One region of the Parafrigoribacterium humi genome, then DNA from elsewhere that is predicted to be linked to it. Evidence: predicted binding sites of a transcription regulator. Region 1 holds the regulator's gene; the other holds the start of a gene.
What was found. Region 1 encodes HrcA, which represses chaperone genes, less so after heat shock. Its sites were predicted from a motif close to TTNGCACTCGNNNNNNNCGAGTGCNAA; they were not measured.
Positions count from the first base shown of each region.

Region 1 (3,314 bases):
ATCACCTCTCTGCGTACTCGCTCATCGTCGAGGACGGCACCAAGCTGGCCAGGCAGATCCGCCGAGGCGAGGTGCCGCAGCCCGACGAGGACCTGCAGGCAGACATGTACGAGCTCGCGGATGCGGTGCTCGCAGACGCGGGCTTCTCCTGGTACGAGGTGAGCAACTGGTCGAGGGGGTCGGAGTTCGTCTCGCGGCACAACCTCGCCTATTGGCAGGGACACGATTGGTGGGGCGTCGGGCCGGGCGCGCACAGCCACGTCGGTGGAGTGCGCTGGTGGAACGTGAAGCACCCGGCCGCCTACGCGGAGCGTATCGCCGCCGGCCACTCGCCGGGGGCGGGACGCGAGGTGCTCGATGCGGAGACGAGGCGAGTCGAGAGCGTCCTGCTGCGGAGCCGAATCAGCGAGGGATTGCCCGTTGACGTCCTGACAGCGGACGGACGCACCGCGGTCGCCGGGCTCATCGCCGACGGACTCGTCGACGGTGGGGCGGCTCTCGCGGGCGTCATCCGCCTCACCCTGCGCGGAAGACTCCTGGCCGATGCCGTGGTGCGGAGACTGCTCGCCGACTGAATCCGGGCCTCGAACACAGCGCGGGTTCGGGAGCGAACTCCCGAACCCGCGTGCGTGGCTGGTGCGGTGTTACTTGATGAAGCGGAACGAGAACGGGTAGCGGTAGGAACCGCCCTGCTGCACCTTCACTCCGCCGAGCACCGAGAACACGACGTTCGCGATGTAGATCAGGAAGCCGATCAGCGTCAGCAGCCAGCCGAGGCCGACGATGACGAAGGGGATGAGGAGGATCGAGGAGATGATGAGCCAGGCAATCCAGATGATGAGGAAGGTGATCTGCCAGTTCAGGGCTTCCTTGCCTTCGACCCTGGTGCGCTCTCCACGATCCTTGAACACCAGGAAGATGATGAGCGAAGGGAGGATCCACAGGATTCCACCGAAGTGGGCGAGGGATGCCCAGAGCTTGTCGTCGGCCGCGGTGAGCGGTGCCGCAGGCTGAGGTGCCGCTGGCTGCGGGGTTTGGTCAGTCATGTGCGTAGCCTTTCAGTGTCAACGGGTCCTTCCTGGAGTCAGGAGAGACTGTGCGCGCTCTCCCGCCCCGAAAGGGTCACGGTCGAGCACATGCCTAAGGTAGTGCCCAGCCACACGGCACGCAATGACCGCCACACGATGTCCGAGAGGGCGTGCTCGCGATACAATTAGCAGTCAAAGCAGCTGAGTGCCAGTAATCGGATGCGCGGGAAGAGAGGGTGCGAGATGGTTTCAGAACGCAGCCTCGAGGTCCTCAGGGTCATCGTGCAGGACTACGTCGCATCCCGCGAGCCGGTGGGGTCGAAGTCGATCGTCGACCGCCACTCCTTCGGGGTCTCGGCCGCGACCATCCGCAACGACATGGCACTGCTCGAAGAAGAAGAACTCATCGCGGCGCCGCACACCTCCTCCGGCCGTATCCCGACAGACAAGGGCTACCGCGTCTTCGTCAACCAGCTCGCGGACCTGCGCCCGTTGTCTGCGGCCCAGCGCCAGGCGATCGAGACGTTCCTCGGCCAGTCCGCCGATCTCGACGAGGTGCTCGGACGCACGGTGCGTCTCCTCGCGCAGCTCACCCACCACGTCGCACTCGTGCAGTATCCCTCGCTCACGCGCTCGCGCATCCGGCACATCGAACTGGTGCCGCTGGCGCCGAGACGCATGATGACGGTGCTGATCACCGACTCGGGGCGCGTCGAGCAGCGACTGCTCGACCTGAGTGAGGAACTCGACGACGGCTTCCTCCACACCCTTCGCGAGAAGCTCAATGCCGCGATCGACGGTCTCGGCCTCGACGCCGCAGCGGACAAGCTCTCGGGCTTCGGTGAACAGTTCGAGGCGAACAGACGCGCTGTAGTGGATCAGGTGGCCGCGGCCCTCAGCGAGCAGGTGCTCGCCGGGCGCCAGGAGAGGCTCCTCATGGCGGGCACTGCGAACCTCGTTCGCACCGAGGAGGATTTCAGCGGCAGCATCTATCCGGTGCTGGAGGCCATCGAGGAGCAGGTCACCCTGCTGCGCTTGTTCGGCGAGATGGAACCCGAGCAGAACGGGTTCTCGGTGAGCATCGGCAGCGAGAACGCATCATTCGGACTGGGGGAGACCTCCGTGCTGACCACGGGGTACACCTCGACGGGAGACGGACTCGCGCGCCTTGCCGTGCTCGGGCCGACCCGCATGGACTATTCGAGCAACATCACGGCGGTCAGGGCCGTTGCGCGGTATCTCTCTCGGCTGCTGGGCGACTAGCCGCACCAGGTGGACCATATCGCGCTGGACCCGTGCCTGCTGCACACAACATATTGAGGAACGACATTGGCAGACCACTATGAGGTTCTTGGCGTCGACCGGGATGCGACTCCCGATCAGATCAAGAAGGCATATCGCCGTCTTGCGAGAGAACTTCACCCCGATGTGAACCCGGGTGCGGAGGCATCCGAGAAGTTCAAGCTCGTGACGCACGCCTACGACGTGCTCTCCGACCCGAACCAGCGCCAGCAGTATGACCTCGGGCCGCAGGCCGGCTTCGGCGGCGGGGCGAACTTCGGCGGCTTCGGTGACATCTTCGAGACCTTCTTCGGCGGTGGCGGTGGGCGGCGCTCCGGGCCGCGGTCTCGCCGTGAACGGGGCCAGGACGCGCTCATCCGGGTCGAGGTGGATCTCGACGACGTCGTCTTCGGAACCCGGCGCGACGTCGAGGTGGACACGGCCGTGCTGTGTGAGACCTGCGGCGGCTCGTGCTGTGCTCCCGGCACCCAGCCGGTCACCTGTGACATCTGCCAGGGAACAGGGCAGATCCAGCGCACCGTCCGCAGCCTGCTCGGCAATGTCATGACCTCGAGCCCGTGCGGCACCTGCCGCGGCTACGGCACGGTCATCCCGAATCCGTGTCCCACCTGCCAGGGACAGGGGCGCGTGCGCGCGCGCCGCACGATCCCCGTCGACATCCCCGCGGGCGTCGACACCGGGCTGCGCCTGCAGATGCCGTCGCAGGGTGAGGTCGGCCCGGCCGGCGGCCCGAACGGTGACCTGTACCTCGAGATCAAGGTGCGCCACCACGACGTGTTCAGCCGCAACGGCGACGACCTGCTGGCCACGCTTGAGGTGCAGATGACGGATGCGATCCTCGGCACCAAGACGACGCTCAAGACGCTCGATGGTGAGGTCACGGTCGAGATCAAGCCAGGTACCCAGAGCGCGGAGGTCATCACGGTCAAGGACCGCGGTATCACCCGTCTTCGCGGAAGCGGTCGTGGCGATCTCAAGATCGGT
Region 1 is NZ_JBELOA010000002.1:211,692-215,005, forward strand. Features, by position in the region: gene hemW (radical SAM family heme chaperone HemW) at 1-575, shown strand, start outside; gene ABUA28_RS05320 (DUF4870 domain-containing protein) at 645-1,046, opposite strand; gene hrcA (heat-inducible transcriptional repressor HrcA) at 1,272-2,291, shown strand; gene dnaJ (molecular chaperone DnaJ) at 2,358-3,314, shown strand, end outside.

Region 2 (3,314 bases), on a different contig from region 1:
GTCACAACTGAGCGACCGAGAGAGCTATGGCCAACTATCCGAAAGACCGTTTCGATTCCGTGCCGGATGATCTGCTCCGCACCGGCGCGCACCGTGCGCCGGCGAAGAAGGGCCGCGGATGGATCGCCTTCGGTTGGGCGGCGCTCGCGACACTCGTGCTCGTGGCCGCAGGGCTGTACGGACTCGCTCTGGTTCGCGGGAGCATCCAGTTGCCGTTCCAGGCACAGAGTCCGAGCCCCTCGGTCTCGTCGACCCCGACCTCGACCCCGACGGCGGCTCCCAAGCTGGATCCGACCGTGCCGATCACCGTGCTCAACGGAACGACAACGCAGGGTCTCGCGACGAAGGTCGGTGACTTCCTCGTGACGAAGGGCTGGACCGGAGCGAGCCAGGAGCTCGGCACCAGGGCGAACGCCTCCTCGAGCACGGTCGAGAAGACGGTGGTGTACTACAAGGACGCCGCGGATGAGGCTGCCGCCCGCGCTCTCGTGCAGACACTCGGCGTCGGCACCGTTCGCCTGACCACTGACTTCAACGACCGCATCACCGTGGTCATCGGATCGGATTACAAGCCGCAGTCGTAATGACGTTGCACGGTATTTAAACCGGCGCCACCCCTCCCCAACACCGCTGAATCTCGTTAGTATCTGGTCTTGCGCCGAAGCACCACAGCGGGCGCACCCGCCCACGGGTAACACGGCAGGAGTAATGCATGGCGAACGGAACCGTCAAGTGGTTCAACGCTGAGAAGGGCTACGGCTTCATCACCGTCGAGGACGGGGGGCAAGACGTCTTCGTCCACTACTCCGCCATCGACATGACCGGGTACAAGGTGCTCGAAGAGGGCCAGAAGGTCGTCTTCGACATCGGCACGGGCAACAAGGGTCCGCAGGCGGAGGCCGTGCGGCTCGCTCAGTAGGGCCGCTTTCACGCGGTATTGAGGCACGCCACCGCGCGCGAGCAACTGGTGCGCGGTCGCCGTTAGTCTGTGCGCATGGGGAACACGCGCGCCGGAAGAGTCCGACCACTGAACCCGTCCGGGCTCGGGGGTCTCGGGGTGCTCGTGAGCGCTGTCACGGTGCTCACGCTCGTGCTCTCGGGCTGCGCGCCGGATTCGCCGAGGCCCACGCCGACGACCTCACCCGGCTACAGCTCGAACTACACGCCGCCGCCCGCAACCGCGCTCGCCCCGTTGCGCGGCACCTCCGTTGCCGTCGGTTCACTGAAGAACGCGTCGATCGCCGCGAAGATCGACAATCATCCGGATGCCCGTCCCCAGGTCGGCCTTGAGCACACCGACCTGCTGTTCGAGGAGCTGGTCGAAGGCGGACTGACCCGTTACGTCGGCGTGTGGCAGTCTGACATCCCTGAGCTGCTCGGCCCGGTGCGGTCGATTCGCCCGATGGATCCGAACATCATCTCGCCCTTCGGCGGCATCGTCTGTTACTCGGGCGGGCAGCAGCGCTTCGTCACCCTCATGCGCAATACGCCCGTCTACAACGCGATCCACGGGCAGCCGGACACGGCATCCACCTTCTACCGCACGAAAGACAAGGCCGCACCCCACAACGTGATCGTCAAGGCTCGCGAACTGCTCGCGCAGCACACCGACATCGCGGCTCCGGCCCAGCAGTTCGCGTACTCGCTCGACGTGCCCTCGGCGACGGCGACGAAGGATGGCGCCCCGACCGCGGCCGTCGCCTACACGTTCTCGAACCTCATCCGCGGCAGCTGGACCTACGACTCCTCGCGGTCAGTGTTCCTGCGCGGGCAGAACGGCAAGCCCGACGTCGACTCCACCGGCGCACAGCTCACTGCGACCAACGTGCTCGTGCTGCGCGTGACGGTGACGAACGACATCAACGTGCCCAGGACAGAAATGATCGGCTCGGGGGAGGCCTGGGTGTCGACCGGCGGAGGCACGTCTCACGCGACCTGGACGAAGGGCTCGGCGACCGACCCCATCCACCTCGTCGACGACCAGGGCGTCACGATTCGACTCGCGCCGGGCAACACCTGGATCGAGTTGGTGCCGACCGCGGGAGATGTGCAGATCGTCGCCCCCGCGGCTTCCTGAGCGAGCACCGAGCTTACTTGCACTCTCAGGGGGAGAGTGCCAGAATCTATTAGCACTCCTATGTAGCGAGTGCCAAAGCTGTTGCAATTTCCTGACGTCCGGGAGGGACGAGAAACACACATGGCAAAGATCATTGCTTTCAACGAAGAGGCCCGTCGCGGCCTCGAGCGCGGCCTGAACATTCTGGCCGATGCAGTCAAGGTGACGCTTGGGCCGCGCGGCCGCAACGTCGTGCTTGAGAAGAAGTGGGGCGCCCCCACGATCACGAACGACGGTGTGTCGATCGCCAAGGAGATCGAGCTCGACGACCCGTACGAGAAGATCGGTGCGGAGCTCGTCAAAGAGGTTGCCAAGAAGACGGATGACGTCGCAGGCGACGGTACGACCACCTCGGTCGTTCTCGCCCAGGCCCTCGTTCGCGAAGGCCTCCGCAACGTCGCAGCCGGTGCTGACCCGATCAGCCTGAAGCGCGGTATCGAGAAGGCCGTTGCGGCCGTCATCGAGGCACTCATCGCCGGCGCCAAGGAGATCGAGACCAAGGAAGAGATCGCGGCCACCGCCTCCATCTCTGCCGGAGACACCGAGATCGGCGCACTGATCGCCGAGGCGATCGACAAGGTCGGCAAGGAGGGCGTCGTCACCGTCGAGGAGTCGAACACCTTCGGCACCGAGCTCGAGCTCACCGAGGGAATGCGCTTCGACAAGGGCTTCCTGTCTGCGTACTTCGTGACCGACGCCGAGCGCCAGGAAGCGGTCTTCGAAGACCCGTACATCCTGATCGTCAACTCGAAGATCTCGAACATCAAGGACCTGCTGCCGATCGTCGACAAGGTCATCCAGTCCGGCAAGCAGCTGCTGATCATCGCTGAGGACGTGGATGGCGAGGCTCTCGCCACTCTCGTCGTCAACAAGATCCGTGGCATCTTCAAGTCCGTTGCCGTCAAGGCTCCCGGCTTCGGCGACCGTCGCAAGGCGCAACTGCAGGACATCGCCATCCTCACCGGTGGCCAGGTCATCTCCGAGGAGGTCGGTCTCAAGCTCGAGAACGCCACGCTCGACCTGCTGGGCCGTGCGCGCAAGGTTGTCGTCACCAAGGATGAGACCACGATCATCGAGGGCGTCGGTGAGGTCGACGCCATCGCCGGTCGCGTCAACCAGATCCGCGCCGAGATCGAGAACAGCGACTCCGACTACGACCGCGAGAAGCTGCAGGAGCGCCTGGCCAAGCTGGCCGGTG
Region 2 is NZ_JBELOA010000001.1:387,901-391,214, reverse strand. Features, by position in the region: gene ABUA28_RS01850 (LytR C-terminal domain-containing protein) at 27-584, shown strand; gene ABUA28_RS01845 (cold-shock protein) at 713-919, shown strand; gene ABUA28_RS01840 (DUF3048 domain-containing protein) at 995-2,077, shown strand; gene groL (chaperonin GroEL) at 2,198-3,314, shown strand, end outside.
Region 2: a site for HrcA is predicted at 2,127-2,153, ahead of groL (chaperonin GroEL). Genes of this name have one in related genera too.